Regions from separate parts of the Neobacillus sp. K501 genome, predicted to be linked through region 1. Evidence: riboswitches for the same ligand, from Rfam matches in the RefSeq annotation. Region 1 holds a riboswitch; the other holds the start of a gene.
What was found. Region 1 has a riboswitch for cobalamin ahead of ACWM35_RS17925 (ribonucleoside-diphosphate reductase subunit alpha). Riboswitches for the same ligand answer to the same signal wherever they lie in the genome.

Region 1 (4,205 bases):
TATTTGGGAGTTCCGGGTTTAACAGTTTAATTTTTGATAATGGTGCATGGTTCACCTGAGTCCACCTCATCTATTTTTTTTAGCTATGGCATGATTCGCATTCTTCTATTTCCGTTTGGGAAGTACTTCGGATATAGTAGGTTGTTTTTAAACCTTGTCTCCACGCTTCCATATGGAGTTGTAGCAAGTCTTTTGCTTTAATATCATGACGAACATAGAGGTTAAAACTGATTGATTGATCTATGTGACGCTGGCGTGCTGCATTTTGTCGGATACTCCAAGTTTGATCCAACACGTTGCGGGTACGACGATAATAATTGTACGTATTATGATTCAAATCCGGGGCGGTGACCTTAAATTTAAAATTTTTCTTCTCTTCTGCATATTCAACTGCATACAAAGGATCAATTCCATCCGTAGAACCACCAATTTTGGCCGTTGAAGAGTTGGGTGCAATCGCCATCATCCAGCCATTTCGCACTCCATATAGAGAGATCTCTTTTTTCAATTGATTCCAGCGCGAAGTATGATAATTTCTTTGCTCAAAATATTTGCCTGTCTGCCATTCTGACCCTTTAAACTGACTATAACACCCTTTTTCCTTTGCCAATTCCATCGAGGAACGAATCGTATAATAAGCAATCTCTTCATACAGTTGATCAGCATATTCTACAGCCGACTCAGATTCCCAGTGAATCCCCTCTAACGCAAGTAAATGATGCCAGCCAAAGGTTCCTAAACCAACGGCCCGATATTTTTTATTTGTCACTTCCGCTTGTCCAACCATGATAGTATTCAAATCAATGACGTTATCCAACATCCTCATCTGGATTGGAATCAACTTGGCTAAAACCTGATCTTTGACGGCTTTTGGCAGATTAATAGAAGAAAGATTACAAACAACAAAATCACCTGGCTTCCGAACGATGACCAAATTTCCTTCTTCATCTGTATATTCTTTAACAATCGTAGTTGCCGACATGTTTTGCGTAATCTCAGTACACAAATTGCTGCAAAAAATCGATGTTCGGCCGCTTCCATTGATATGTTTGTTTGGATTTTGCCGATTAACTTCATCTCGATAGAATATATATGGCGTACCCGTTTCTAATTGAGAAATCATGATTCTCGCCATAATATCCATCGCCCGATACGTTTTTCGAGGCAGAAGCGGATGGCTGACGGCTGCTTGATACTTTTCTGTAAAGTGTTTTTCATCCGCTTCATCATAAAAATCTTCTAAACCCAGGAGTGTACCGTTTGCATCCTTCCAGCCCATGATTTGTTTGACTTGATGGGGACAAAAGGTATGCCATTCTCCGATGCTTCTTCCGGTTTCGTCAACTTCTTGTAATTTTTCCATAAACAAATCAGGGATTGAAACTCCAGTAAAAATATCATGTGCCTTTCGTCTTTCATCACCGTTGTTCGTTTTTAGGTCTAGAAATCCATTCATAATGTCCTTATGAAAAACATCTAGATAAACAGCAATAGCACCCTGTCGTTGCCCAAGCTGATCCACACTTACCGCTGTACCGTTAATTAGCCTGATCCAAGGAACAACACCAGAGGAGTTTCCTTTAAATTTCTTGATATCGGAACCTAAGGCACGGACTTTTCCTAGATAAATCCCAACTCCCCCGCCATCTTTACTCAATCTAGCCGTGTCCCAGTTGTTTAAGTAAATACCATCTAAAGAATCGTCAACCGTATCGATAAAACAAGAAGAGAGCTGACCAAAGCTTTTTCCGGCATTCGCTAATGTCGGGGTCGCAACCGTCATATAGAGGTTACTCAATGCCCAGTAGGCTTCTTTTACAAAATTTAAACGTTTCTCCTTTGGCTCGTTCATCATTAAAGACATTGCGATGATCATAAACCGCTCCTGTGGAAGCTCGTAGACTTTTCCCTCGTAATCCTTCGCTAGATAGCGATCCGCTAATAAAAATATTCCTATGTAATGAAATAACTCATCCCTTTCAGGATTTATTTCTCTAGCTAATATGTCAATTTCTTCTTTTGTATAAGTTAGTAAAAGCTGATCCGAATAAATTCCTAGACTTGTTAAATAGGTAATCAGCGAGTAAAAATCCCCGTACTTGCTGTCATGGTAGAAGCCCCTATTATCTGCTGCTTGTTGATATAGTTTATGCAAATATACATTTGCGGCAAGGAAAGTCCAATTTGGGTCATCCATGGAAATTTGATTTAATGCATACACCAGCGATGATTCGTATTGTTCTGATTCGTCTAGTCCAGATACTTGTTCAACCATTCCCACTGTATTCAATTGATACTTTTCAGAAGCACTTTTGATAATTTCAAGAACCGAATTCTTTTGTGAGGTTCTACTAGATACTTTTTCTACCATTCTTATTCCTCATTTCTTTCTATGATCTTCTGGAACACAAAAAACCCATCAACGAAAGATGGGTTTAGTAAACGTGGATTAATCTAGTAAAACAGTATCATTCACTGCATCATTAAGAGTACCCTCGTTTACCTTCCCAACTCCCGAAGAAGATAACACGTATAAAAATGGCAGGTCTCCTGACTCATGCTTTCCCCTACTCTAAGCCCTTCCCATCCAAAGACAGTGGATCTGCTTATTTCGTCAGCATTTACAGTTGCGGGTACAGTTCTGGATTCACACCAGATTCCCTATTAAGTCTTTTCAGACACCATTATTATTGGTTATTATCTATATTTAGTGTGCATTTTTTTAACCACCACTAAATATTGTATGCTCCAACTATAATATACAATATTTACTTTGACAAGCATCTTTTTTCGAGGGGACAACTTACTAACAATTTTCCATCAGGATTTCATCAATATACCCGATAGCGGCTGTAAGTCGATTACAGTAATCCCCGTTCAAGATTTTATAGACAATATTATGTTGATTCAATAATCTTTTTAAATCATGACTGTTCTGGTCCCGGACCGTCTCCTCACCGTGAACTCTTAATCCATCGTTCACCCATTTTACATCTGGTTCAAGGTAGAGCCAAAGATCGTAATCTTGTAACTTAGCTATTTCATCCAATACTGTTTGATGAGCATCATTGTATAGCTTCGAGTAAAATTGTGTCACAATAGCCTCCGTATCAATAAAAACGACTTTTTGGGCCTTTTCAATCGCCTTCCATTCTTCCATTTTGTGACCATAAGCGATTTTGTGATAGTCCTCCTTGACAATAATTCCATCACAGCCGCCTAATTCTTCGCAAACTGTTCTGCCGTATTCTGCAACATAGGTTGTATTGTATATTTTTGCAAGATTTTTAGTAAGGGTTGATTTTCCACAGCTTTCGGTTCCCACTACGACAATCTTCTTTATAAAATAGGGCCTAACCACATCAGGAATGTACTCCCAATTGCTATACACTCCCTCATGGCGGATTTTTGTAGCAGAGATGTTCACATGAGAGCGATTCGGATCAATTACAACATGCTTTGATTCAGGATAAAGTTGCTCAAAAATCTCCCCATATTCTGGTTCAGAACTAAATACGTAGTCTATCTGTTTTCCAATTTCTTTTTTGATTAATTGAGCACCTTCAAACCAATCGTAATCCTCCTTTCCTTGCTCATCTTCCACCGATATCACTTTTACATTAGGCATATCCTTTGTTAGTTGCGATAACCAGCGCAGTCGAATTTGAGCTGGAATAAACCTCATTTTGGTATGATTACACAATTCCTTGTCACGTTTATCACTATGGGATAAAACAACATACAGTTCATCCACAATCGATGAAGCATGAACAATCGCATATACATGGCCAAGATGCAGCGGCAGAAACTTTCCGCCAATAAAACCTACCGTCATTGTCTCCACCTCCTACATTTGTTCTTGATACAATTTTCGCCAGTTGATATAACCGTAGATGCTGTTAACTAAGAACGCTGTCCACATCACTAACATCGAGAAATCATTCCCACCTTGGGCAAGAAGAGCACTCAACCAAAGGCAAATTGAAAGGACGTTGACGGAAATCCATAAAATCCATTGTTCGGTAAATCGTTTTAACATTAATATTTGAGCTGCGATGGAAAGAACATTAGTCGCCGAATCTGTCCAAACATTGTTGCCGCCTAAGTATTTCAAGAAGAACCCATAACCAATCGTCAAAACAAGGACAGAAGCCACGGAATAAACCCAGCCTGTTTTTGAAAGGCGATTAACTTTGACATCTTCA
Region 2 (4,205 bases), on a different contig from region 1:
CTACTTCTAAAAAGCTCCCATTATGAAGCAGGGCGATACGATCTGCATAGAGCGAAGCAACATTCAAATCATGGAGGATCGAAAAAATGGTTAACCCTGATGATAGTTGCCGTTCTTTCAGTAGATTCAACATGTGAAAGGTATGTTTAATATCCAAATGATTGGTAGGCTCATCCAAAAGTAAGATTTCAGGCTCCTGTGCTAAAGCTTTGGCCAATAAGACTCTTTGCTTTTCTCCACCACTAATCATTCGAAATGGAGTTTTTCGAAAGTCACTTATTTGGGTGAGCTCCATCACCTCATCAATGACTTTTCGGTCTGCCTTCGAAAGTTGTTTAAAAATCCCCTTTTGATGAGGATAACGTCCAAGACTAATGATTTCTTCCACGGAATAATCGAAGGAAACTTGAACTTCCTGTGTAAGTACCGCCATTTTTTTGGCTTTTTCAAGTTTAGAAAGGGATGTAATTTCTTTACCATCGATGGAAACTTTCCCGCTAATCCTTGATAACTGCCCGGTAATGAGTTTAAAAAGGGTTGTTTTTCCACTCCCATTCGGACCAAGAAGCGCAAAAAACTCTCCTTTATTAATGTCAAAATCTAAACCTTTAATAATGGGGGAATGGCTATATCCACCAACCAAGTTTTGAACGTGAATCATTTACTCGTCCCCCTCCCAAGTCTTTCTCTAATCAATAAAAGGGCAAATACAGGTGCACCAATTAAAGCAGTAATCACGCCAATTGGCAGCTCTTTTGGAGCAATCAGGGTTCTAGCCAGTAAATCAGCTAAAATGAGAAAAGCTCCTCCTATTAGCAAGGAGAGCGGAAGAACATGGCGATGATTCGGACCCGTTACAAGCCGGACAAGGTGTGGAATGACTAGTCCAACAAAGCCAATTGACCCTGAAACAGCGACTGCAGCTCCCGTTAATAACGAGGCACCAATGAGAACGAAGGTCTTCCCTTTTTTCACATCGACTCCAATATGATCGGCGGCATCCTCTCCCAGTGCCAAGGCATTTAATTCACGCTGGAAGTAGAACAGTATTATCGAGCCGATTATCATAAATGGTATAATGAGTTGAACATAGCTCCATCCTCTCATGGCAACACTGCCATATAACCAGTAGATAATTTGCGTCATCGCATCACGATCCCCTAATGAAATAAGGAGAGAGACAAACGCGCTTATAAAGGCACTAACGATAATTCCCGCTAAAATAATTGTTTCAATCGCTAAGCTTTTACTACTTAAGCGAACAAGTGCGAATACTATTAATAACGTGAATAAACCACCTAAAATAGCAAAAATCGGAAGCGTAAAATCCCCTAAAGCAACAATGGTCACTTGAAAAAACAAAACGAGAACGGCACCCAGCGAGGCACCCGAGGACACCCCAATCGTATAGGGATCTGCTAGTGGATTGCGTAATAATCCTTGAAAAGCTGCACCAGCTAACGATAGGGATGCCCCCACACAAAAAGCAAGAAGAACTCTTGGCAGACGAATATTCCAAATAATCATTTCTTCATTTTTGGCTACCTCGTCTAGTAAACTCACATGAAACACTTTTTCAAAGATAATATGTAAAATAGTCTGAACCGGAACGGTTACGCTGCTTGAAAATAAACCTAGAAGGCCTGTACCAAGTACAAGCCCTCCGCTTATCAAATATAACCAACCGATTTTATTGCTTAAAAATGTCCGGATAAATAAGTTCCGCAAGTGTCTCGACTCCTTCAATTAAACGAGGACCAGGTCTTGTCACCGTATCGTTATCAACATCAAACACTTTTCCATTTTTTACAGCCGGCACTTCTGTCCATCCTTCACGGTTTAATACCTCAGCTGTTGGATTGTCGATATAGTAGCCATACGTTGTAATGATCACTTCAGGGTCTAATTTGACAATTTCTTCTTCGGTCATTTTCACCCAGCCCTCTTGATCTTCTGCCGCATTAACAGCTTGAATGGACTCAAGCATCTCGTGCATAAAGGTGTTTTTTCCTGTCGTAAAAATGTCTGGAGCTGGCGAAACCTCTACCCAAACTTTCTTTTTATCTTTAATTGAATCTGCTGCTTTGTCTTTAATTGCTTGTAGACGCTCTTTCATATCAGTCACAATTTCTTCCGCTTCCGTCTTGGTTCCGGTAGCTTCCCCAATCATTTCAATGTTTTCATAAACATCTTTAAAGGAAGTAGCACTTCCAACAACAACCACATCAATACCGGCTTCTTCAAACTTTTTCAAGACATCTGGATGTGTTTTGTAATGATAATCCGTTACCAGAGCCACATCTGGTAGAAGGGAGAGAACAAGTTCTGCATTGATATCTTGTCCACCAACTTTCTCAATTTTAAGGGCTTCCTCTGGATAGTTATCATAATCGGATCTGCCAATTAATTTATCTCCTACTCCAAGAGCAAAGGCGATTTCGGTATTACTTGCTTGGATCGAAACAATGGTTTCAGGTTCCTCTTCTATCGTTACCTTTCGATTCGCATCATCGGTGATCGTGACAGGAAATTCCTTTCCACTATCACTTGTCTTTTCTTTTTCGGTAGCAACTGCTTTATCTTGCGAAGAGTTCTGTTCTTGTGTACCACATCCTGCAATAATCCCCATGCTTAACAGGAGAACAACTCCGAAATGACCCCATTTTCTTACAATCTCTTTCATCACATTTTCCTCCTTTAATTTTTGAACACAAAAAAACGCTGTTCCGGAGGAAAGCGTAAAGTAAAAAGGCAGTTTTATAATACTAAGTCTTGTCGACAGCATGATAACTTGCAATCTTGATAATAAGTAATATTATTTACCCAGTTGATTGCCTGCACTTTAAACATTCCTTTCCTCGAGGAAGCTTAAATACAAAATAGGCAGGTCTCCTGACTTGCGAATCAACGGTTGGTTTTCCCTTCCCATGTTTTTTAAAACACAGTGGATCTTTATAACCTTCCTACTCGCTTACAGTGGCGGGACCGTGTTGGATTTTCACCAACTTCCCTCTTAGTCTCAAATGAATCTCACTCAGATCATTTAAGAAACCTATTTGTCTAGTATTCATTTTTTGTTACAAAAGCTATTATAGTAGAGTATTCCACCTTTGTAAACTATTTCTAATCTCTCTTTTGGGTTATTCATGGAATCATAAATAATAGTTTCAACACTATATTAATAAAGAAACTGGACTTATTTATCTGTCTTTAATAAGTAAAGTTCTGTATGAGCATTGATATGCCCTAACGAACCTGCTCCGAGAACGCGATTCGTATGTATGGTTACCCTTATTTTCTGCCAAAAAGCTCACACATACCAACTAGTTAGTATGTGTGAGCTTTGGTTATACTTAGAAATTACTGAACTGCTGCCTTTGTTCCACCATCTACTAATAAGACATGACCAAATACATAATCTGAAGCCTTTGATGCTAAGAATAAAGCAGGGCCCTTCATATCAACATCTGAGCCAAAACGACCTGCTGGGGTTCTTTCAAGTATTTTTTCACCGGTATAGTCCAATAGACCATTTGTCATTTTTGATGGGAAAAAGCCAGGCGCAATGGCATTCACATGAACATTGTATGGGGCTAATTTAACAGCTAAATCTTGTGTAAAAGTAATGACTGCACCTTTACTGGTTGTATAACCAATCGCGTCCATAATCTTTGGATCTTGTCCTCCGAAACCAACGATAGAAGCAATATTAATGATTTTTCCAGAACCTTGTTCAACCATGATTTTTCCTACAGCCTGTGAAAAAAGGAAAACAGCCTTCAAGTTAACATCCATCACTTTATCCCAATGTTTAGCTTCCATTTCCAACGCTGGTGCACCCCATGAAGCACCACTATTGTTGACTAAAATATCAATCGTTCCGAATTCTTGGATTGTTTTCTCTACCACTCTTTGAATATCTTCGGCTTTTGAAACATCACATTCTAATGCGAGTGAACGTACACCCATTTTTTCAAGTCGTTCACTGACTTCTTGGCATGCCTCTACTTTCCTGGAACATACCACAACATTGGCTCCCGCTTCGGCAAAGGCAAGGGCAATCTGTTCGCCAAGTCCCCTTCCGCCTCCTGTAACGATAGCTGTTTTTCCTTTGATATCATATAATTCGCTAATATTCATTTTCATTTCTCCTTTCTAATAGTTATTTAGTTCCAATTGCTGACTCATCCCGAAGTGATCTACGC

Region 2: another riboswitch for cobalamin. It lies ahead of ACWM35_RS13770 (ABC transporter substrate-binding protein); the one in region 1 lies ahead of ACWM35_RS17925 (ribonucleoside-diphosphate reductase subunit alpha).

What each region holds. Positions count from the first base shown of each region.
Region 1 is NZ_JBSLYA010000008.1:120,846-125,050, reverse strand. It holds gene ACWM35_RS17930 (ribonucleotide-diphosphate reductase subunit beta) at 1-70, opposite strand, end outside; gene ACWM35_RS17925 (ribonucleoside-diphosphate reductase subunit alpha) at 80-2,371, opposite strand; cobalamin riboswitch at 2,524-2,701, opposite strand; gene nadR (multifunctional transcriptional regulator/nicotinamide-nucleotide adenylyltransferase/ribosylnicotinamide kinase NadR) at 2,807-3,835, opposite strand; gene pnuC (nicotinamide riboside transporter PnuC) at 3,848-4,205, opposite strand, start outside.
Region 2 is NZ_JBSLYA010000005.1:182,495-186,699, reverse strand. It holds gene ACWM35_RS13780 (ATP-binding cassette domain-containing protein) at 1-661, opposite strand, end outside; gene ACWM35_RS13775 (FecCD family ABC transporter permease) at 658-1,728, opposite strand; gene ACWM35_RS13770 (ABC transporter substrate-binding protein) at 1,691-2,683, opposite strand; cobalamin riboswitch at 2,866-3,071, opposite strand; gene ACWM35_RS13765 (SDR family oxidoreductase) at 3,361-4,140, opposite strand; gene ACWM35_RS13760 (long-chain-fatty-acid--CoA ligase) at 4,163-4,205, opposite strand, start outside.